2 regions of the Kocuria sp. SM24M-10 genome follow, and region 2 is predicted to be linked to the other one. Evidence: riboswitches for the same ligand, from Rfam matches in the RefSeq annotation. Region 2 holds a riboswitch; the other holds the start of a gene.

Region 1 (11,477 bases), on a different contig from region 2:
CCCCGCTCGAGCGGGCGGTGCACGTCCTCGTGGTGGACGGCCGCCTGGACGCCACCGGGGTGCAGGCCCTGCTCGACGCTGCCGCCGAGAGCCGCGGCCCGGCCGAGAGCCCCGGCGCGTGAGCTCCTCGGGCGCCGATCGGCCGGAGAAGCGGCGCCGGGTCCTGCGCGTGCTCCAGGAGCACGGCGCGGACGCCGTGCTCCTGGAGAGCGCCACGGCGGTGTCCTGGTACCTCGACGGGGCCCGCGTGCACGTCTCCCTCGCCGGCCCGCCGGTGGCGTCCGTGCTGGTGCACCAGGACGGGGACGAGGTGGTGACCTCCGCCAGCGAGGCGGCCCGGCTGACGGCCGAGGAGCTGCCCGACGACGTCCGCCTGCACGAGCTGCCGTGGCACGCCGCCCCGGCCGCCCCGGAGAGCTGGTTCCCCGCCGCCCGCTCGATGGCGGTGCTCGCCGAGGACTGTCTCGCGGCCCCGCTCCGGGCCGCCCGCGCGTCCCTGCTGCCCGGGGAGACGCTGCGCTACGAGGCCCTGTGCCGGGTCGCCGCCGCCGTGCTCACGGACGTGCTGAGCCGGGCCACCCCGCACAGCACCGAGCGGGAGGTCGCCGCCGAGCTGTCCGCCGGGCTGGTGCGGCGCGGCGCGGAGCCGATCGTGCTGCTGTGCAGCGGCGCGCAGCGGCTGGCGCACCGCCACCCCCTGCCGACCGCGGCCCCGCTGGGGCGGCGGGCGATGGCCGTGGTCTGCGCCCGCCGCGGCGGGCTGATCGCCAACGTGACCCGCTGGGTCCGCTTCGGTCCCGCCACCGCGCAGGAGGCCGACGCGGAGGCGGGGATCGCGGAGGTCGAGGCCGACGTCCTGGACGCCCTGCGCCCCGGGCTGCCGCTCGCGGACGTGCTCCCGGTCCTCCAGCAGGCCTATCCGCGCCACGGCTTCGACGCCGGGGAGTGGACCCGGCACCACCAGGGCGGCCCCGCCGGCTACGCGGGCCGCGATCCGCGGCTGGTCCCCGGTGTCCCGGACCGGGTGCACGAGCACCAGGCCTTCGCGTGGAACCCCTCCGCCCCCGGCGCGAAGATCGAGGACACCGTGCTGCTGGGCGCCGGCGGGCCTCGGCCGCTGTCGGTGGACCCCCGCTGGCCGGTCGTCCGGGTGCGCGGCCGGGACCGCCCCGCCACGCTCGAGCGCTGAACGGCGCCGGGCCGTGGCCGGCCGGCCGCGGCCCGGGAGACGCCGATGACCGGCGCCGCGGTGCGCGAGGGGCAGGCGCCGTTGCCTCCTGCGGCCGCCTCCACTAGATTGTGCTGACAGTCACACGACTGCCGCCATCGACGCGCAGCGGGAGAGACCCGCTCGGCCACACCGATCGGGCGCCGTAGGAGCAATTCCTCCCCGGGAAACTCTCAGGCCCAAGCACCGCCGCGCCGAGGCACCTCTGGAAAGTAGCGTGGCCTGGTCCGCGCTCGCCGACGGAGCAAGCCGCACCCCCTCCGGGTGCGGCGGAAACTCTCAGGCCGTGCAACAGATCGGGGAGGAACCCGCAGACCGCGCGAGCCCACCGCGCAGAAGCCCGGAGTTCCTCGATGACGACCACCTCGGCCCGCCGCGACCGCACCGGGGCGCGCCCGTGCCGCCGGAGGCGTCCGCGGGGACACCGCCTCCGTTGGAGGCCGACCCGTCCGCGGCGAGATCTCCCCGGAGAACCCGCCGTCGTCCCCCGAGCGCATGTCGCGGACGCCGCCGGTGGGCCCGTGCGAGTCACGCCCGGTCCGGTGCGGCAGCCGCCGCCGGCCGTCGTCCAGCAGGGGAGCCGGGCCGCAGCGCAGCGGCCGACGCCCTCCCGTCATCCCGTCCACCCCGTCCCGGGGCCGCCACTCTGTTCTGGAGCACCACCATGGCCATCAGCGTCTTCGATCTGTTCACCGTGGGCATCGGCCCCTCGAGCTCGCACACCGTCGGGCCCATGCGCGCCGCCCGCCGCTTCGCCGGGACCCTGGTCGCCCAGGACCTCCTGGAGCGCACCGCCGACCTGCGCGTGGACGTCTACGGGTCGCTGTCCGCCACCGGTCGCGGCCACGGCACGTTCACCGCGATCCTGCTGGGTCTGGAGGGCTACGACCCGGAGCAGGTCCGCCCCGACGAGGTGGAGGAGCGGCTGGCCGACATCGCCGGCACCGGGAGGCTGCGGCTGTGCGCGGCCCTCGGGCACCGCAGGGACCTCCGCTACGGCGTCGCGGACATGGTGCAGCACCCGCTGACCGTGCTGGAGCGGCACACCAACGGCATGCGCTTCCAGGCGCTCGACGCGGACGGAACCGTGCTCGCCGGCGAGACCTGGTTCTCCGTGGGCGGCGGGTTCATCGTCCGGGAGGGCGAGGAGGACACCGCCGCGGCCGAGTTGGAGGCCGCCAGCGCACAGGTGCCCCACCCCTTCCGCACCGCCCGGGAGCTGCTGGGCCACTGCGCGGGCACCGGCCGGCCGATCAGCGAGGTGATGCTGGCCAACGAGCGGACGTGGCGCCGTGAGGACGAGATCCGGGAGCAGCTGCTGCACATCTGGGCCGTGATGGAGGAGTGCAAGGACTCCAGCCTCCGGCGCACGGGCCCGCTGCCCGGAGGGCTGGACGTCGCCCGCCGCGCCCCGGAGTGGCACCGGCGGCTGCGCACCGAGGACCCGGACCGGGACCCGGGCTTCTGGCCGGAGTGGGTGAACCTCGTGGCCCTGGCGGTCAACGAGGAGAACGCCTCCGGCGGCCGGGTGGTCACCGCCCCCACCAACGGGGCGGCCGGCATCATCCCGGCGGTGCTGTTCTACGCCACCCACTACTCCCCCGCGGCCCGGGCTGCCGCCGCCGAGGGCCCGGAGGCGCTCGAGGCCGCCCGGCAGGACCTCGTGGTCCGGTTCCTGCTCACGGCCGGGGCGGTCGGGGTGCTCTACAAGGAGCAGGCCTCGATCTCCGGGGCCGAGGTCGGCTGCCAGGGCGAGGTGGGGTCCGCCTCCTCGATGGCCGCCGCCGGCCTGGCGGAGGTCCTCGGCGGCACGCCCGCCCAGGTGGAGAACGCCGCCGAGATCGCCATGGAGCACAACCTCGGGCTGACCTGCGACCCGATCGGCGGCCTGGTGCAGATCCCGTGCATCGAGCGCAACGCGATCGCCGCGGCCAAGGCCATCAACGCCGCCAAGATGGCCATGTGGGGGGACGGCACGCACCGGGTCAGCCTCGACCAGGTCATCGTGACGATGCGCGAGACCGGCAAGGACATGAGCCACAAGTACAAGGAGACCGCCCTGGGCGGACTCGCCGTCAACGTCGTGGAGTGCTGACCCGCCCCCCGTCCCGCGGCGGAGGGACCGCCCGCGCGGCCTCCCCGCCGCGCCGGCCGCCGCGAACCGCCCGGGCGGGCACGTCGTCCGTGGTCGGCACGTCATCAAGGGGCACACTGTGCCCCGGACTGGACAAAGGTCTAGCCTCGTGCCGAGGAGGTTTGCAGATGAGAATGACCTTGGCGGACGTGGTGGCCGCTCTCGGCGTGCTGATGACGGCCCCCGCGATGGCCGGCATGGGACTCACGCTCCTCGGGGGCCGGGCCCCGTACGACCTGCTCGTCGGCACGGTGGTGCTCGGCGTCGTCCTCACGATCGCCGGTCTGGTGCCCCGCTTCGAGCAGCACCGGCTCGGCTGGGCGAGCCAGACGGACGCGCTGCTGCGGGCCCGGCAGCAGGCCCGGCGCACCCCCGACGCCCCCGGTGACCAGGGGCCGGCGGGGTCAGACCGCGGCCTCCTGCAGGGCGGGCAGCGCCTGCTGCCGCAGCGCCAGGCCGAGTCCGGGGCGGTCCAGGAGCTCCAGCCGTGACCCCGTGACGCGCACCGGGGACGGCCCGGCCAGGACGCCGAGATCGGCGAACCCCGCGTCCTCGACCACCTCCACCATGGTCGGCTCCGCGAGGGTCAGCGCCAGCTGCCCCGAGAGCTCCGGCAGCAGGTGGGGGGCGATCCCCACGTTGTGGGTGCGGGCGAGCTCCACGATCCGCCGGAAGGGAGTGATGCCGCCCACCCGTACGATGTTCGGCTGGACGATGTCCACGGCCCCGGCGGCGATGAAGTCCCGGAACCGGTAGACGTTGTGCAGGTTCTCCCCGAGCGCGATGGGCACGCAGCTGAACCGTCGCAGCTGGCGGTAGCCCTCGAGGTCGTCCGCGCGCAGCGGCTCCTCCAGCCACGAGGGCGCGAAGGGCTCCAGCGCGTCCAGGGCCCGGCGGGCCGTGGGCAGGTCCCAGCGCTGGTTGGCGTCGATCATCAGGCCGCGGTCGGGGCCGAGCAGCTCGCGCACGGCGGCCACGCGCTCGACGTCCTCGCGCAGGTCGGGCCGGCCCACCTTGATCTTGACGGCGCCGAAGCCCGCGGCGACCCAGCGGCGCACCTGCTCCCGCAGCTCGTCGAGCTCGTAGTGCAGGTTCACGCCGGAGCCGTAGACGGCCACGTCCTGCTGCCGCCGGCCCAGCAGCGCGGGCACGGACAGGCCGGCCCGCCGGGCCCGCAGGTCCCACAGGGCCAGGTCGATCCCCGCGAGGGCGATGCCGGTGAGCCCCGTGCCGCCCTCGTGCAGGAACTTCCAGGCGTCGTCCCACAGCACCTCCGGGTGCTCGTCACGGCCGCGGACGAAGGCGGCGAGGTCGTCGTCGAGCAGCGCCTGCACGGCGCGCGCCCCGATGGTCGGGGTCCAGGAGAAGCCGGTGCCGGTGGCGCCGTCGTCGGCCACGACCGTGACGGCGATCAGGTGGTTGCGCGGGGCCTCGGGGCCCCAGCTGCGCAGCAGCCGGGCAGTGATCAGCTCGGTGTGCACGGCGGCGATGCTCATGCGGTGTCCTTCCCGTGCCGCCCAGCGCCGGCGAGCTCCCCGGAGGCCGGGTCACCGGCGTCCTCGCGGAGCTCGGTGCGCCAGGAGCGCGCCGGCTCCCAGCCCAGCTCCTCGCGGGCCTTGTCGATGCTGAAGGCCGGCGCCGTCCCGGTCAGGCCCGCGGCGAGCTCCTCGCTGCCGGGGACGAACTGCGGGATCAGCTCCGCCAGCGGGCGCCGGGCCAGGGCGTCGGCGGCGCCCACGAAGAAGGTGTCCCCGTTGCGGACGGCGCCCATCCCCTCGAGCAGCGCCTCGAGGAAGGTGGTGACGTCCCGGGCGTCCACGTAGTTGAACAGCGCCGGCGCGGCCAGCGCCGGGTCGTCCAGGCGCTCGCGCACGGTGTGCCCCTGCTGGGTCGGCGCGCCGGCCCACTCCTCGGGGGCGATCACGTAGCAGGGGCGGAAGGAGGCGTAGCGCACGCTCCCGCCGCGGGCCGCGGCGAACATCTGCGCGACCTGCTCGGCGACGTGCTTGGACAGCCCGTAGGCGTGCCACGGCCGCGGCGGGGTGTCCTCGGTCAGCGGGAGGGCGGGCGGCAGCCAGCCGGCCGGGGAGCCGTAGCCCAGCACGGTGGGGCTGCTGGCCATCACGATCCGGCGGGCCCCGGCCTCGGTGGCGGCCTCGGCCACGGTGTGGGCGATCACGGCGTTGGTCTGCAGGATGACGTGCTCGGGGGCGCTGAAGGGCACGGCGATGGCCGCGAGGTTGACCACCGCGTCCGGGCGCGCCGCGCGCATCAGCGCGAGCGTGGCCCCGGGGTCGGTGAGCTCGGCGGCCCGGTGCTCGACGGCCCGGTGCGCGGCCGCCCGCTGCGCCTCGGGCGGCAGGGCGCGGTCGACGCTGACGACGTCGTAGCCGGCCTCCGCCAGCCCGGCGACGACGCTGCGCCCGAGCCGGCCGGACCCGCCGGTGACCACCACCCGGGTCATGCCGGGACTCCGCTGCGCCGGTCCGCGGCGGTGCTGCCGAGGTCCAGGTCGGTGATCCGCACCGGTGCGCCCGTCTCGAGGGAGCGGTTGCCGGCGATGCCCACGGACACGGCCGCCACGCCGTCGCGGTAGCCGGAGGGCCGGCCGTAAGGGTCCTCCCCCGGTCCCCGGAACACGTCGGCGAGCAGGAGCCGGTCCCCGCCGCCGTGGCTGCCGGAGCCGTTGCGGACGGGCACCTCCTCGGCGGTCCCCCAGTGCCGCTGGACGACCAACCGCTCGCCGCGCCGCCGGGCCCCGCCCTGCTCCGCCCCGGCCGTGACCGAGGGGTCCACCGGGGTCCCGCCGGCGGCGGGCAGCACGGCCGCGCGCTCCACGACCTCCAGCTCGGCCCGGCCCTCGGTGCCGTTGACGGCCACCCGGTAGCCCTCCCAGGGCGAGTGGGCGTTGAGGGAGTAGGAGAGGGTGGCGCCGCGGGCGTAGTCGACCACGAGCGCGAGGTTGTCCTCGATGGTGATCCCGTCGGAGAACACGTCCTGGTCCCGGCGGTAGCCGTCGTGGTGCTGGTGGTCGAGGTAGAGCCGGCTGAGCCGCTCGTCGGAGCGCAGGTCCAGGGCGAAGGGGTCGCCGTCCGGCCCGGCGGGGCGGAGGACGCCGGCCCGCGCGCGGGCCTCGGCGTTGTCCCGCCCGTAGAAGCGGAGGCCGCCGGAGGCGTAGACCCGCTCCGGGGCGTCGGCCAGCCACCAGTTGACGAGGTCGAAGTGGTGGGAGGACTTGTGCACCAGCAGCCCGCCGGAGTTCTGCTTCTGCCGGTGCCAGCGGCGGAAGTAGTCGGCGCCGTGGACGGTGTCCAGCACCCAGCTGAAGTCCACGGAGGTGACCGTGCCGAGCGCCCCGGACTGCACGACGTCCTTGAGCGCGGTGTTGCGCGGGGAGTAGCGGTAGTTGAACGTGACCACCACGTGCCGGCCCGTCTCCTCCACGGCCGCGGTGACGCGGCGGCAGCCCTCCGCGTCGATGGTCAGGGGCTTCTCGACGACGGCGTCCGCGCCGGCGCGCAGGGTCTCGCAGATGTAGTCGGCGTGGGTGGCGTCGGGGGTGGTGATCACGACCCGGTCGATGGCCTGCTCGCGGATCGTGCGGGTGAGCGCCGCGGGGTCGAAAACCTGGACCGGCACTCCTGCGGTCTCCTCGACCAGCCGGCGGTAGTGCTCGGCCCGCCCGGGGTTGCTGTCGCCCACCGCCACCAGCTCGGCGACGTCGGCGTGGTCGTCCAGCAGCGAGCGGAGGTACATCTCGCACCGGTGGCCGGTGCCGACCAGGAGGTAGCGGGTCCGCCCCTCCCGCGGTGCCGTGCCGTCCGGGCCGGTGGGGTCTGCGCTGCGCATCGAGTGCTCCTTCTGCTGGGGTGGGTGGTCTTCGGTGGGGCTCCGTGCCGGCGGTCCCGGCGGCACGGAGCCCGGGCGGGTCACTTGATGCCGGTGGTGGCGATGCCCTTGACGAGGAACTTCTGTCCCACGAGGAAGGCGATGAACACCGGCAGCAGGGACACGATCGACATCGCGAACAGCGAGCCCCAGGAGGACTCCCCGGTGGCGTCCACGAAGGCGCGCAGCGCCACCGGGACGGTGAACATGTTCGGGTCGGTCAGGTAGATCAGGGCGCTGAAGAAGTCGTTCCAGGTCCAGATGAACGTGAAGATCGTGGTGGTGGCCAGGGCCGGGACCATCATCGGCAGGATGATCTGCCCGAAGATCCGGGCGTGGCCGGCGCCGTCGATCCGGGCCGCCTCATCCATGTCCCGCGGGATGCCGCGGATGAACTGGACCATGAGGAAGACGAAGAACGCGTCCGTGGCGAGCAGCTTCGGCACGATCAGCGGCCAGAAGGTGTTCACCCACCCGATCTGCGAGAACATGATGTACTGCGGCACGATCACCACGTGGAACGGCAGCATGATCGTGAGGAGCATCAGGGCGAAGGCCGGCTTCTTGAACCGGAACTCCAGCCGGGCGAAGGCGTAGGCGGCCATCGAGCAGGAGACCAGGTTGCCCACGATGCACCCCAGCACCACGACCGCGGAGTTGAACAGGTACACGCTGAACGGGCTGGACAGGGCGGTCCACCCGTCCGTGTAGTTGGCGCTTTCGAAGGTCTCGAGCAGGATGCCCGGCTCGCGGAAGATGATGTCGTTGGGGCGCAGGGAGCTGGCCAGCATCCACAGCAGCGGATAGATCATCACCCCGCCGGTGAGGATCAGCGCCAGGTGCTTGAGCAGGGAGCGGATCCGCCCCCGGGCGCCGGGGCCGCGGGACCGGCGGTTCGCCGCGCCCTCCGGCGGGGCCGGGACGGCGTCCTGCTCGGCCGTCGGGGCGGGGTCGTAGGCGATTGTCGAGTTAGTCATCGTAGAACACCCAATACTTAGACGCGATGAAGTTCAGAGCGGTGAACGCCCCGATGATGACGAGCAGCAGCCAGGCCATGGCCGCGGCGTAGCCCATGTCGAACTGGCCGAAGCCGGTCTGGTAGAGGTACAGCGTGAAGAACATCGTCGAGTCGGAGGGTCCTCCCCGGCCGCCGGAGACGATGAAGGCCTGGGTGAAGGACTGGAACGCCTGGATGATCTGCAGCACCAGGTTGAAGAAGATGATGGGGCTCAGCAGGGGCAGCGTGATCCGGAGGAACTGCGTGACCTTGCCGGCGCCGTCGATGGAGGCCGCCTCGTAGTACATGGTGGGGATCTGCCGCAGGCCCGCCAGGAAGATGATCATCGGGGCCCCGAAGGTCCACACGTGCAGCAGGATGATGCTGCCGAGGGCCGTGCGGGGGTCCGAGATCCACCCGATGCCCTCGATGCCGACGAGGGCCAGCACCTGGTTGACCAGCCCGCTGGTCCCGAACAGCTGCTTCCACAGGATCGCGATCGCCACGGAGGCGCCGAGCAGGGACGGCAGGTAGAAGACCGAGCGGTAGAACGCCAGGCCGCGCAGACCCCGGTCCAGGACCATGGCGATCGCCAGGGCGAGCGCCAGCTGCAGCGGGACCCCCACGAACACGTAGGTGAAGGTCACCTTCAAGGAGTTGTGCAGCCGCGCGTCCTCGAGCATCCGGGAGAAGTTCTCCAGGCCGATCCAGTCCGGGGAGCGCATCAGGTTGTAGTCGGTGAAGGAGAGGTAGAGCGACATCAGCATGGGGCCGAGGGTGATGACCACGAGCCCCACGATCCAGGGCGCCAGGAACACCGCCGCCGCCTTGTTGTCCCGCCGGTCGGCGCGGGATCCCTGCCGGCCGGCCGCCGCGCGCTTCCCGCGGCCCCCGGGCAGGCCCTTCCGGGTGATCTCCTCGACGGCGCTCATACCGGGACCGCCCCTCGGCGCAGCCGCGGCCGGGAGGCCCAGAGCGGCTCGGTGTGGATGTGCCTCGTTGTCATCGGTCTCTCCTCGGAACGGGTGGGAAAGCGTTTTCCACGTCTGCATTGCCCTCAAGGCTAGAGGTCGCACAGTGTGACGTCAACCACAATGGCGGATGGATCCGGTCATGTCGTCGTGCGTCCGGACCGGCGCGTCGCCCCCGCCCCGGGACGGCGCGCGGTCGAGCTGCCGGAGGGCCGCGGCCACGGCCGGCCCCGCGTAGTGGCTCGCCCGCGCCCGGGCCGCGTCCTCGGAGGGGGCGACGTCCACGAGGGACGCGGCGGCCCCGACGCCGGCCTCGCGCAGCTGCCGGGCGGACAGGGACAGCCGCCCGGCGACCGCCACGACGGGGATGCCCCGGGCCGCGGCCAGCGCCGCGGCGGCCAGCGGCGCCTTACCCTGCAGCGACTGCTCGTCCAGCGAGCCCTCCCCGACCAGCAGCAGGTCGGCCCCCCGCAGGCGCTCCTCGAGACCCACGAGCGCGGCCACGAGCTCGAAGCCCCCCTCCAGCACGGCGGGCGTCAGGGCCAGGAAGCCGGACGGGAATCCGCCGACGGCTCCCGCGCCCGGGACCCGGAAGGGCCGGGTCCCGGGCGTGCCGGCCAGCAGGGCGGCCCAGCGCCGCCCGGATCAGCTGGCCGCAGCCGTAGCTGTGCGCCGCACGGGCCGTGGCCGGGCTCGGCCGGACCTGGTCGAGCCCGGCGGCCTCGGCGGACTCGACCACCGCGGTGGTGCTGCCGTCCTCGGCCGTGCGCAGCGCCCAGCGCGCCCGCACGCGGGACCCGAGCGCGCCCCGGACCGGCGTCCGGCGCAGCTGCGCACCGGCCGCCACGGCGGCGTCCACCGTGCCCTCGCCGCCGTCGGCGAGCGGGACCGTGCTGATCCGGGCCCCGGGCCAGTGCCGCCGGACCCCGGCCGCGAGGGCCTCGGCCGCCTCGGGGGCCGTGAGCGTGCCCTTGAACTTGTCCGGCGCCACGACCACCCGGGGGCGTCCGCCGTCCTCAGGCGGGGGCACGAGCGGGCTCGCCCGTCAGGGACGGCAGCACGAGGGACGCCCAGCGCTGCTTCATCACGGCGAGCGTGACGTCGGCGTCCTGGTCGAAGATCTCCTGGTTGAAGATCTCCACCTCCACCGGGCCCGTGTAGCCCGCGGCGGCGACCCAGCGGCCGATCGTGGCGAAGTCGATCACCCCGTCGCCCATCATCCCGCGGGAGAGGAGGGCGTCGGCGGCGATCGGCAGGTTGAAGTCGCACACCTGGTAGGACGCCAGCCGGCCCTCGGCCCCGGCCCGGGCGATCTGCGCCTCCAGCTCGGGGTCCCACCACACGTGGAAGGTGTCGACCACCACGCCCACGGCCTCCGGGGGATGGGGGGCGGCGTAGTTCAGCGCCTGTTTCAGGGTGGAGAGCACGGCCCGGTCCGCGGCGTACATGGGGTGCAGCGCCTCGAGCACCAGGCGGACCCCGTGCTCCCGGGCGAAGGGCACGAGCTCGGCCAGCCGGTCGGCCACGCGGGCGCGGGCGGCCGCCAGGTCCTTGTCGCCGCGGTCGCCGGTGCCGCCGAGGACGTGGGCGGCGGCGGGCAGACCGCCGACGACCATGATCAGCTCGCCGGTGCCCAGGGCCGCGGCCTCGCGGATCGCGGCCCGGTTGTCCTCGAGGGCCGCCCGCTGCCCCGCCTCGTCGGCCGCCGTGAGGAAGCCGCCCCGGCAGAGGCTGGAGACCTGCAGGCCGGCGCGGGAGATCATCCGCGCCGCCTCCTCCAGGCCGGCCTCGGCCACGCGGTCGCGCCACACGCCGATGTGCCCGAGCCCGGCCCGGGCCGTGGCGTCGACGGCCTGCTGCAGGCTCAGCCGTCGGGTGGTGCCCGTGTTCAGCGACAGCTGGAAGTCCGCGCTCACGCCGCACCTCCCGTGCCGCCGGCGGGGACCAGGGCCGGGGCCCCGGCTCCGGCGACGTCCAGGAAGGCGTCCATCCGCCGGGCCGCCAGCTCGGGGTCGAGCAGCAGCCCGGCGCGGTCGGCCAGCTCGAAGACCCGCACGAGGTGCGGCACCGAGCGCCCGGAGTGGAGACCGCCGACCATCTGGTAGCCGGGCTGGTGCCCGTTGAGCCAGGAGAGGAAGGCGATGCCGGACTTGTAGTAGAAGGTCGGGGCGCCGAAGACGTGGCGCCCGAGGGCCTCCGTGGAGTCGAGGATCGCCCGCGCCCGGTCCGGCTGCCCGGCGTCGTAGGCCTGCAGCGCGG
Region 2 (11,477 bases):
CACCTTCAGGGACGTGTCGCGCACCTCGCGGGACTTCTCGCCGAAGATCGCGCGCAGCAGCCGCTCCTCCGGGGTCAGCTCGGTCTCGCCCTTGGGCGTGACCTTGCCGACCAGGATGTCGCCGGCCTGCACCTCGGCGCCGATGTGGATGATGCCGCGCTCGTCGAGGGCGGACAGCACCTCCTCGGACACGTTGGGGATGTCCCGGGTGATCTCCTCGGCGCCCAGCTTGGTGTCGCGGGCGTCGATCTCGTGCTCCTCGATGTGGATCGAGGTGAGCACGTCCTCGGAGACCATCCGCTGGGAGAGGATGATCGCGTCCTCGTAGTTGAGGCCCTCCCAGGACATGTAGGCCACCAGCAGGTTCTTGCCCAGGGCCAGCTCGCCCTGGTCCGTGGAGGGGCCGTCGGCGATGACCGAGCGCTCCTCGACGCGCTCGCCCTCGGAGACGATCACGCGCTGGTTGTAGGTGTTGCCCGGGTTGGAGCGCGTGAACTTGTTGATCGGGTAGACGGTGGTCGTCCCGTCGTCGTTGAGCACGCGCACCAGGTTGGCGGAGACCTCCTCGACCACGCCGGCCTTGCGGGCCAGCACCGAGTCGCCGGCGTCCAGGGCCGCGTAGCGCTCCATGCCGGTGCCCACGAGCGGGGCCTCGGACTCGAGCAGCGGCACGGCCTGGCGCTGCATGTTGGCGCCCATGAGCGCGCGGTTGGCGTCGTCGTGCTCGAGGTACGGGATGAGCGCGGTCGCCACGGACACCATCTGCCGCGGGGACACGTCCATGAACTGCACGGCGGTCGGGTCGACCAGCACGGCCTCGCCCGAGCCGTCGGCGGCGCGCGCGAGCACGGCGTCCTCGGCGAACCGGTTGTCGGTGGTCAGCGGGGCGTTGGCCTGCGCGATCGTGACGCCGCGCTCGTCGTCGGCGGTGAGGTACTCGACGTCGTCGGTCACCACGCCCTCCACGACCTTGCGGTACGGGGTCTCGATGAAGCCGAACGGGTTGATCCGCCCGTAGGTCGCCAGCGAGCCGATGAGGCCGATGTTGGAGCCCTCAGGGGTCTCGATCGGGCACATGCGGCCGTAGTGCGAGGGGTGGACGTCACGGACCTCCATGCCGGCGCGGTCGCGGGAGAGACCGCCCGGGCCCAGCGCGGACAGGCGCCGCTTGTGGGTCAGCCCCGCCAGCGGGTTGTTCTGGTCCATGAACTGCGACAGCTGCGAGGTGCCGAAGAACTCCTTGATCGCCGCCACGACGGGACGGATGTTGATCAGGGTCTGCGGGGTGATCGCCTCCACGTCCTGGGTGGTCATGCGCTCGCGCACGACCCGCTCCATGCGGGAGAGCCCGGTGCGGATCTGGTTCTCGATCAGCTCGCCGACCGCGCGGATGCGGCGGTTGCCGAAGTGGTCGATGTCGTCGACGTCCACGACGATCTCCCGGGCCTCGCCGTTGCGCACGCCCTGGATGGTGCCGCCGCCGGCGTGCAGGGTCACGAGGTAGCGGATCATCGCGACGATGTCGTCGACGGACAGCACCGAGGCGTCCTCGTCCTCGAACGCCTTGTCCAGGCCCAGCTTCCGGTTGATCTTGTAGCGACCCACCTTGGCGAGGTCGTAGCGCTTGGCGTTGAAGTACATGTTGTCCAGCAGCGCCTGCGCGGCGTCGACCGTGGGGGGCTCCCCCGGGCGCAGCTTGCGGTAGATGTCCAGCAGCGCGTCCTCGCGCGAGTCGACGGTGTCCTTCTCGAGGGTGGCGCGGATCGAGTCGAACTCCCCGAACTCCTCGAGGATGCGGGACTCGCTCCAGCCCAGGGCCTTGAGCAGCACGGTGACGGACTGCTTGCGCTTGCGGTCCAGGCGCACGCCCACCTGGTCCCGCTTGTCGATCTCCAGCTCGAACCAGGCCCCGCGGGAGGGGATGATCTTGGCGGAGTAGATGTCCTTGTCCGAGGTGCGGTCCTGGCCGCGCTCGAAGTAGGCGCCCGGGGAGCGGACGAGCTGGGACACGACGACACGCTCGGTGCCGTTGATGACGAAGGTGCCCTTCTCGGTCATCAGCGGGAAGTCGCCCATGAACACGGTCTGCTGCTTGATCTCGCCCGTGTTGTTGTTCATGAACTCGGCCTTGACGTACAGGGGCGCCGAGTACGTGGCGTCCCGGTCCTTGCACTCGTCCATGGTGTACTTGGGCTCGTAGAACTCCGGCTCCGAGAAGGACAGGGACATGGTGCCCTGGAAGTCCTCGATCGGGGAGATCTCCTCGAAGATGTCGGAGAGCCCGGAGGTGCGGGCGATGCCCTGCTCACCGCTCTCGACGGCCTGCTGGACGCGGGCCTGCCAGCGCTCGTTGCCGACGAGACGGTCGAAGCTGTCCGTCTGGAGGGCCAGCAGGTTCGGCACGTCCAGCGGTTCGTGGATCTTGGCGAAGGAGATGCGGCGCGGGAGGTTCCCGTCGGCCGGGCGGTTAGCGGTTACGTTCGAATCGGTGCTCGAGGCGACCAAGATGGATTCCTTCCACAGACCTGCAGTTGAATCGCGCAGTTCCCGAGATCGGGGTTACGGGTGTGCGCGGGCCAGCGCGCTGAGCCGCTGGTTCGCGCCCCGGGGGTGCCCACCGCTATATGAAGGCACGCAGAATGAGGGACAACGCAAATATCCAGCATAGGCCGGAGCGGCCGGTCTGTCCACCCGGCCGGTGGACGCGGGCGCCCACCGGCCGTAGGATGAGGAATTTCGTGCCGTGCGTCTCAGCTGCGGCGATAGAAGGGCAGCCCGACGACCTCCACGGGGGCGCGGCGGCCCCGCACGTCGGCCTCGAGCGGGACCCCGGCCTCCAGCGCCGCCGGCCGCACGAGGGCCATGGCCACCGGGTGGCCGAGGGTCGGTGACGGGACGCCGCTGGTGACCTCGCCGACCGTCTCGTCCCCGGCGAGCACCGTGTTGCCGGCCCGGACGGGGCGGCGGGTGAGCCCCCGCAGGCCCACCAGCACCCGGGCCGGGGGCGCGGCCGCCTGCTCCTCGAGCGCCGCCCGCCCCACGAAATCGCCCTTGCTCCGCAGCGCCGCCTCCACGAGCCGGCCCAGCCCGGCCTCGAACGGCGTGATGTCCGGGCCGAGCTCGTGGCCGTACAGCGGCATCCCCGCCTCGAGGCGCAGCGAGTCGCGGGCGGCGAGCCCGGCGGGCACGACCCCGCGGTCCTCCCCCGCCGCGAGCAGCGCGTCCCACACGGTGCGCGCGTGCTCGGGGGCCACGTAGAGCTCGAAGCCGTCCTCGCCCGTGTACCCGGTGCGGGCCACGAGCGCGGGCGCCCCGGCGACCTCGGTGGTCGTGCAGGCGTAGTACCCCAGCTCCCGCACGGCGTCCGGGTCGGCGCAGCCGGCGGCGAGCAGCGTGTCGTGGGCCGCGGGGCCCTGGACGGCCACCAGGGCGGTGGCCTCCGTGCGGTCCTCGACCGCGACGTCGTGGCCGTCCGCGCGCTCCTCCAGCGCCCGCAGCACGGTCGCCGTGTTCGCCGCGTTGGGCACCACCAGGAACCGGTCCTCGGCCAGGCGGTAGGTGATGAGGTCGTCCAGGACCCGGCCGGCCTCGTCGACGAGGAGCGAGTACTTCGCCCGGCCGGGGGCCACGGCGCTCATCCGGGCGACGACCGCCGCGTCCAGGAACGCGGCCGCGTGCGGGCCCTCCACGGCGATCTCGCCCATGTGGGACAGGTCGAAGACCCCGGCGGCCCGGCGCACCGCGTGGTGCTCGGCGACGTCGTTGCCGTACTTGAGGGGCATCTGCCAGCCGCCGAAGTCGGTGCTCACGGCACCGGCCTCCCGGTGGGCGGCCTCCAGCGGAGTGGTGCGGGGGCTCATCGGGCGGCCTCCGCCGGCGCGGCCGAGGCGAAGGCCTCGATCGGCGGGCAGCTGCAGACCAGGTTGCGGTCCCCGGCGGCGTTCTCCACCCGGCCCACGGGCACCCAGTACTTCGCCAGCCGCAGCTCGGGCAGGGGGTAGGCGGCCTGGGAGCGCGGGTAGGCGCGCTCCCAGGAGTCGGCCGTGAGCACCTCCGCGGTGTGCGGGGCGTAGCGGAGCACGGAGTCCTCGAGCGCCACCTCGCCGTCGGCCACGGCCTGCATCTCGGCGTGGATCGAGCGCATCGCGGCCACGAAGCGGTCCAGCTCGGCGAGGTTCTCCGACTCGGTGGGCTCGACCATGAGGGTGCCGGCCACGGGGAACGCGAGCGTGGGGGCGTGGAAGCCGTAGTCGACCAGCCGCTTGCACACGTCCTCGGCGGTGACCCCGGAGGCCTTGGTGAGGGGGCGCAGGTCGAGGATGCACTCGTGGGCCACGAGCCCGCCGGGGCCGGTGTACAGCGTCGGGAAGACGTCCGCGAGCCGGGCCGAGACGTAGTTGGCGCTGAGGATCGCGGTGCGCGAGGAGGCGGTGAGCCCCTCGGCGCCGGCCATGGCGATGTACATCCAGGAGATCGGCAGCACCCCCGCGGAGCCGTAGCGGGCCTGGGAGACGGGGAAGGTCTCGGCGCCCGCGCCCGCGTCCGCGGCGGCGGGGTCCTCGGGCAGGAACGGCACCAGGTGCTCGGCGACCGCCACCGGCCCCACCCCGGGTCCGCCGCCCCCGTGCGGGATGCAGAAGGTCTTGTGCAGGTTCAGGTGGGAGACGTCCCCGCCGAAGCGGCCGGGACGGGCCAGGCCCATGAGGGCGTTGAGGTTGGCGCCGTCCACGTAGACCTGCCCGCCGGCGTCGTGCACGGCCGCGCAGACGGCGGTGACCTGCTCCTCGAACACCCCGTGCGTGGAGGGGTAGGTGATCATGATCCCCGCGAGCTCGTCCCCCACGGCCGCGATCTTCGCCTCGAGGTCGTCCAGGTCCACGGAGCCGTCCGCGGCCGTGGCCACCACCACGACCTTCAGGTCGGCGAGCACCGCGGACGCCGCGTTGGTGCCGTGGGCGGAGGACGGGATGAGGATGGTGGTGCGCCGGTCGTCCCCGCGGGAGAGGTGGTAGCGGCGGATCGCCAGCAGACCGGCGAGCTCCCCCTGCGACCCGGCGTTGGGCTGGACGGACACGGCGGCGTAGCCGGTGATCTCCGCGAGCCAGGACTCCAGCTGGGCGATGAGCTCCCGGTAGCCGACGGTCTGCTCCTCGGGGGCCAGCGGGTGGATCGAGGCGAACTCGGGCCAGCTGATGGGCTCCATCTCCGCGGCCGCGTTGAGCTTCATGGTGCAGGAGCCCAGCGGGATCATGGTCCGGTCCAGGGCCAGGTCCTTGTCCGCGAGGGAGCGCAGCCAGCGCATCATCGCGGTCTCGGAGCGGTGCAGGGTGAACACCGGGTGGGCGAGGTAGGAGTCGGTGCGCAGCAGCGCGGCCGGCAGGTCCCAGCCGGCGGTCCCGTCCGCGGGGGCGGAGGCCCCGAAGGCGGCCAGCACCGCGTCAACGTCGCGCTCGTCGTGCGGCTCCCCCACCGAGACGGACACGTGGTCGGCGTCGGCCCGGCGGACGTTGACGCCGCGCTCGGCGGCGGCCGCGACGACCGCGTCGGCGCGGCCGGGCACCTCGGCCAGGACGGTGTCGAAGAACGTGCCGTGCACCACCGGCACCCCGGCGGCGGAGAGCCCCTCGGCCAGCCGCGCGGCGAGCCCGTGCACGCGCTCGGCGATGGCGCGCAGCCCGTCCGCGCCGTGGTAGGCGGCGTAGGCGCCGGCGACGATGGCCAGCAGCGCCTGGGCCGTGCAGATGTTGGAGGTGGCCTTCTCGCGGCGGATGTGCTGCTCGCGGGTCTGCAGCGCCAGGCGGTAGGCCGGCCGGCCGGAGGAGTCCACCGAGACGCCCACCAGGCGGCCGGGCAGATTGCGCTCCAGGCCCTTGCGGCAGGCCATGAACGCGGCGTGGGGCCCGCCGAAGAACAGGGGCACCCCGAAGCGCTGGGCGGAGCCGACGGCGATGTCCGCGCCCTGCTCCCCCGGGGAGCGCAGGAGGGTGAGGGCCAGCAGGTCGGTGGCGACGGCCACCAGCGCGCCCTGCGCGTGGGCCTGCTCCGTGCGCTCCGCCAGGTCGGCGACGTCCCCGTCGACGCCGACCTGGGTCAGGACCACGCCGAAGAACTCGCCCTCGGGCAGGCCCTCGGCGAGGTCGGCGACGACCAGGTCGATGCCCACGGCCCTGCAGCGCCCGCGCAGCACGGCGAGGGTCTGCGGCAGGGTGCGGGAGTCCACGGCGACGCGGCGGCTGCCGGACCTGCGGTTGGCGCGGCGCATCATGAGCACGGCCTCGGCCACGGCGGTGGCCTCGTCGAGCAGGGAGGCGTTGGCCAGGTCGAGGCCGGTGAGGTCCATGACGGCGTTCTGGAAGGTCAGCAGGGCCTCGAGGCGGCCCTGGGAGATCTCCGGCTGGTACGGGGTGTAGGAGGTGTACCAGGCGGGGTTCTCGAGGATGTTGCGGCGCAGCGCGGGCGGGGTGACGGTCTCGGCGTAGCCCTGGCCGATCATCTGGGTCATCACCCGGTTCTTCGCCGCGATCCGGCGCAGGGCGGTGAGCGCCTCGTGCTCCGACATGGGCTCCGGCAGCCGCAGGGGCTCGTCGCCGGCGATGCTGCGGGGGACCGCGCGGGCGACGAGCTCGTCGAGGTCGGCCGCGCCGACGGTCTCGAGCATGATCCCGGTCTCGGCCGCGTCCGGTCCGAGGTGGCGTGGAAGGAAGGACAAGGTCAGCTCCTCGTGGTTCGAGGCCCGGTGGGGCCCGTCCGGCCCTCCCCGCTCTGTTCGCTGACCTGAGAGTTTTCACCGGCTCCGCGCGGGGGCCGGCTTGCACCGTCGGTGGTCCCCGCCCGGGGCCGGTGGCCGGGGGCGGTTGACCTCTTCAGAGTGGCCTGCTCGCAGCGGTACGGGTGCCTGAGAGATTCCCGGGGAGGATTTGCTCCTTCGGCGCCGCCGGCCGTCCGGGGGCGGACGGCGGCGGACTCTCCCGCTGCGGGTGGGCGGCCGATGTGGTTGTGCCTCCAGTGTCCCACACCCCGGCGGGCACGGCACGAGGCCCCGGACGCCGTGCGTCCGGGGCCTCGTGGGATCGGGTGCGCCGTGGCGCCTCCGGGAGGGTCCTACTTGAGGGTGACGGTGGCGCCGGCGCCCTCGAGGGCCTCCTTGGCCTTGTCCGCGGCCTCCTTGTTGGCGCCCTCGAGGACGGCCTTGGGGGCCGAGTCCACGAGGTCCTTGGCCTCCTTGAGGCCGAGGGAGGTCAGCGCGCGGACCTCCTTGATGACCTGGATCTTCTTGTCGCCGGCGGCCTCGAGCACGACGTCGAACTCGGTCTGCTCCTCGGCCTCCTCGGCGGCGGCGGCCGGAGCGGCGGCACCGGCGACGGCCACGGGGGCGGCGGCGGTGACGTCGAAGGTCTCCTCGAAGGCCTTGACGAACTCGGAGAGCTCGATGAGGGAGAGCTCCTTGAACGCGTCGATCAGTTCAGCGGTGGTGAGCTTGGCCATGGTGTGGCTCCTTTTCGATGGTGTGCCCCGGCCGGGTTCGTCGGCGCGGGACGGTCTGGTTCCGTGGTGAGAATGTGCCTCGCGGCGGGGTGCTGGTCAGGCGCCCTGCTCCTCGACCTTGGCGCGCAGCGCCTCGGTCGTACGGACGGTCTTGGACAGCGGGGCCTGGAACAGCGCCGCGGCCTGGGACAGGGACGCCTGGGCGGCACCGGCCACCTTGGCCAGCAGCACCTCGCGGGACTCGAGGTCCGCGAGCTGCTTGATCTCCGCCTCGCTGAGGGCCTTGCCCTCGAGGTAACCGCCCTTGACGACGAGCTGCGGGTTCGCCTTGGCGAAGTCACGCAGGCTCTTGGCGGCCTCGACGGGGTCCCCCGAGATGAAGGCGATCGCGCTCGGGCCGGCGAGCTGGCCGTCGAACGCGTCGATGCCCATCTCCTTGGCCGCGATCGCGGTCAGCGTGTTCTTCACCACGGCGTATTCGGCGTTCTCACCGAGCGAGCGGCGCAGCTCCTTGAGCTGGGCCACGGTGAGGCCGCGGTACTCAGTCAGGACAGCGGCGTCCGAGTTGGAGAACAGTTCCTTCAACTCGGCGACCGCGGCTGCCTTTTCCGGGTTCGCCATGGTACTCCTTCCGGTCTTCGATGCCGGCCGCTGCCGGAAGGGCCCGGGCACAGAAAAAGCCCCGCGCAGATGCCCGGGGCTCCGCGGCCCACCCCTGGTCCGGGGCGTGCTCGCTGTGCTGGTTCACCTGCGCTGGCCGTTCCTGGCGGAACTCTTACGGCTGCTCCCCGTTCCGCACGCTCCTGAACGGGGCGCACGAGGCAGGGAGAACACGACCGGCGGTCTTTGGTACAGTCCACCCTACCCGAGGGCCCCGGGCCCGCCAAATCGGCGCCGCCCGCGCGAAGCGGCTCGGTCCCCGGGCGGTCAGGCCGCCGGGAACTCCCGGGACCACACCCCGCTGCGCCCGGCGACCCGGAAGCCGAGGCGGTGGTTGACCCGGCTCATCCGGTCGTCGCCGCTGTGGGACCACGAGTACACGGTGCGCACGGCCGGGGCCAGCCGTTCGAGCTGCTGCAGGTTCGCGAGCTTGAGACGGGTGGCGAGCCACCGGCGGCGGTGCTCGCGCAGCACCACGGTCTCGTCCTGCATCCCGATCACCGGGTCCTCCCCCGCCAGGACGATCTCCGTCATCCCGACCAGGCGCCCGGTGGTCCCGTGCTCGGCGACGGCGACCAGGGACACGTTGCCGGCCTCGGCGCGCAGCTGCTCGGTGCGGCGCACCCGCTCGGCGTCCCAGGGCTCCGGGTCGGCCTCCACCGGGGCCAGGAAGGAGTCGGCGGCCATCCGCGAGTGCAGGGCGGCGAGCTCGTCGAGCCGCTCCTCGGGGGCGGGCCCGGTCCACACGTGGATGCGGTACGCCTCCGGGGCCGGCGAGGCCGCGACCTCGCGCAGCAGGGCCTGCACGCGGGCCGGCGGCAGGGGGACCTCCAGGACGCCGAAGTCGCTGACCGACTCCAGCCGGTACCCGGCGTGGAGGGCGAAGCGGGTCTGCCGGTTGGAGACGGGCAGGCGGCCGGAGCCGTCCGCGGCGTCGACCCATTCGACCATCCCCGGGGTGATCACGGGGAAGACCCCGGTCACGCTGCCGTCGCCCTGGATCTCCTCCGGGCCGGGGTGCTCGGTCTGGATCCGCAGGTGCCGGCGGGACTCGCCCACCGCGAGCTGCTCGGCCGCGCCGAGCAGCTCGCTGCCCGTGCCCTGCGAGGTGACGTCGGGGTCCACGTCGACGGTGATGTGCGCGGTCCCGGTGGAGGCCACCAGGGGCATGCGCACCTCGGCCCGGCCCGCGAGCCGGTCCCCGGCCCAGGCCAGCAGCACCACGACCCGCTCGAAGGGGTCCAGCAGGTCCCGGTAGAGCTCCTGCGCGTCACCCGTGAGGTCCGAGATGCCCCACACGTGCTGACGGGACCGGCGCACGAGACCGGCGACCCGGCCCAGCAGCTCCTGGGCGGCGTCGTCGAAGTCGTCGGGGATGCGCATCTGCTCGATCCGCACTGGGGGGTGCTCGATCACGGGGACTCCCTTCCGGAGGGCGGCGGTGCCCCCGGGCTCGCGTGGGTGGAACGACGGGGGGCCCGGCCGCAGCGGCCGGGCCCCCCGTGCGGGCCCGCTGGGGCCCGGTGTGCGGCGTCAGGCGCCGACGACGACCTCGGTGGCGTTCGGGTCGACCGGGATGCCCGGGCCGAACGTGGTCGAGACGGTCGCCTTGGTGATGTAGCGGCCCTTCGAGGCGGAGGGCTTCAGACGCAGGATCTCCTCGAGCGCGGCGCCGTAGTTCTCGGCCAGCTTCTCGACCTCGAAGGAGGTCTTGCCCACGATGAAGTGCAGGTTCGAGTGCTTGTCGACGCGGAAGTCGATCTTGCCGCCCTTGATGTCGTTGACGGCCTTGGTCACGTCCATGGTGACGGTGCCCGTCTTCGGGTTCGGCATGAGGTTGCGCGGACCGAGCACCTTGCCCAGGCGCCCCACCTTCCCCATCATGTCCGGGGTCGCCACGGCGGCGTCGAAGTCGGTCCAGCCGCCCTGGATGCGGGCGATCAGGTCGTCGGAGCCCACGTGGTCGGCGCCGGCCTCCTCCGCGGCGGCGGCCTTGTCGCCGGTCGCGAAGACGACGACGCGGGCGGTCTTGCCGGTGCCGTTGGGCAGGTTGACCGTGCCGCGGACCATCTGGTCCGCCTTGCGGGGGTCCACGCCGAGCCGGAGGACGACCTCCACGGTGGAGTCGGTCTTGGCGGTGTCGATCTCCTTGGCCAGGGCCACGGCCTCGGCCGGGCTGTAGAGCCCCTCGCCGATCCGGGCCGCTGCCGCCTGGTATGCCTTGCTGCGCTTTGCCATCTGCTTCTTCTCCTTGTGCAGTTGTGGTCTGCGGACCGCGCTCGGTCCTGCCACGTCAAAAACGGTGGGTGGTGTCAGCCGAGGCTGATCACTCGACCTCGATGCCCATCGAGCGGGCGGTGCCGGCGATGATCTTCGCCGCGGCGTCGATGTCGTTGGCGTTGAGGTCTTCCTTCTTGGTCTCGGCGATCTCCCGGACCTGGTCCATGGTGAGCTTGCCGACCTTCTGGGTGTGCGGGACGCCGGAGCCCTTGGCGACGCCGGCGGCCTTCTTGATGAGCTGCGCGGCGGGCGGGGTCTTGGTGACGAACGTGAACGAGCGGTCCTCGTACACCGTGATCTCCACGGGGACGATGTTGCCGCGCTGGGACTCCGTGGCCGCGTTGTAGGCCTTGCAGAACTCCATGATGTTGACGCCGTGCTGACCGAGGGCCGGGCCCACGGGGGGCGCCGGGTTGGCGGCGCCTGCCTGGATCTGCAGCTTGATGAGGCCGGAGACCTTCTTCTTCTTGGGAGCCATGTGCTGGTCCTTCTTCTGCTGGACGTACCGGCGCACAGGAGCGTACGACGGCGGGTGGCCGCCGTGGCGCGGCGGCCGGTCGGCCCCGGCGGCGAAGCATGCGCCGCGGGGACGGGAACGGTGGGCGGGCGGTCGCGCCCGCCGGGTCAGATCTTGGAGACCTGGTTGAAGCCGAGGGTGACGGGGGTCTCGCGCTCGAAGATCGACACGAGGACGACGAGCTGCTGGGACTCCACCTTGATCTCGGAGATGGTGGCGGGGAGGGTCTCGAAGGGACCCTCCTTGACGATCACGGACTCCCCGACCTCGAAGTCGACGTCGATCTGCGGCTGCGCGCTCGGCTGGGCGGCGGCCTCGCCGCCGGCGCCCTGCGGGGCCTCGAACACCGGGTTGAGCATCTCGAAGACCTCGTCCAGGCGCAGGGGGACGGGGTTGTACGCGTCCTGGCCCACGAAGCCCGTCACGCCCGGGGTGTGGCGCACCGCGCCCCAGGAGGCGTCGGTGAGGTTCATGCGCACCAGCACGTAGCCGGGGATCCGCACCCGGCGGACCACCTTGCGCTGGGCGTTCTTGA

The links. Region 2 has a riboswitch for glycine ahead of gcvP (aminomethyl-transferring glycine dehydrogenase). Riboswitches for the same ligand answer to the same signal wherever they lie in the genome.
Region 1: it holds a riboswitch for glycine, as region 2 does, so the genes downstream of both, ABL57_RS08850 (L-serine ammonia-lyase) here and gcvP (aminomethyl-transferring glycine dehydrogenase) in region 2, are expected to answer to the same signal.

What each region holds. Positions count from the first base shown of each region.
Region 1 covers NZ_LDNX01000074.1:2,033-13,509, forward strand. Annotated here, with positions in the region: gene ABL57_RS08840 (DUF6807 family protein) at 1-122, shown strand, start outside; gene ABL57_RS08845 (Xaa-Pro peptidase family protein) at 119-1,189, shown strand; glycine riboswitch at 1,328-1,427, shown strand; gene ABL57_RS08850 (L-serine ammonia-lyase) at 1,893-3,323, shown strand; gene ABL57_RS08855 (hypothetical protein) at 3,491-3,853, shown strand; gene ABL57_RS08860 (mandelate racemase/muconate lactonizing enzyme family protein) at 3,767-4,858, opposite strand; gene ABL57_RS08865 (NAD(P)-dependent oxidoreductase) at 4,855-5,826, opposite strand; gene ABL57_RS08870 (Gfo/Idh/MocA family protein) at 5,823-7,211, opposite strand; gene ABL57_RS08875 (carbohydrate ABC transporter permease) at 7,292-8,227, opposite strand; gene ABL57_RS08880 (carbohydrate ABC transporter permease) at 8,220-9,179, opposite strand; gene ABL57_RS22980 (glycerate kinase) at 9,333-9,842, opposite strand; partial or broken gene ABL57_RS22985 (glycerate kinase) at 9,904-10,248, opposite strand; gene ABL57_RS08890 (sugar phosphate isomerase/epimerase) at 10,235-11,134, opposite strand; gene ABL57_RS08895 (dihydrodipicolinate synthase family protein) at 11,131-11,477, opposite strand, start outside.
Region 2 covers NZ_LDNX01000116.1:3,356-14,832, reverse strand. Annotated here, with positions in the region: gene rpoB (DNA-directed RNA polymerase subunit beta) at 1-2,505, opposite strand, end outside; gene gcvT (glycine cleavage system aminomethyltransferase GcvT) at 2,751-3,860, opposite strand; gene gcvP (aminomethyl-transferring glycine dehydrogenase) at 3,857-6,709, opposite strand; glycine riboswitch at 6,874-6,981, opposite strand; gene rplL (50S ribosomal protein L7/L12) at 7,102-7,485, opposite strand; gene rplJ (50S ribosomal protein L10) at 7,582-8,106, opposite strand; gene ABL57_RS12985 (GNAT family N-acetyltransferase) at 8,413-9,561, opposite strand; gene rplA (50S ribosomal protein L1) at 9,679-10,383, opposite strand; gene rplK (50S ribosomal protein L11) at 10,472-10,903, opposite strand; gene nusG (transcription termination/antitermination protein NusG) at 11,050-11,477, opposite strand, start outside.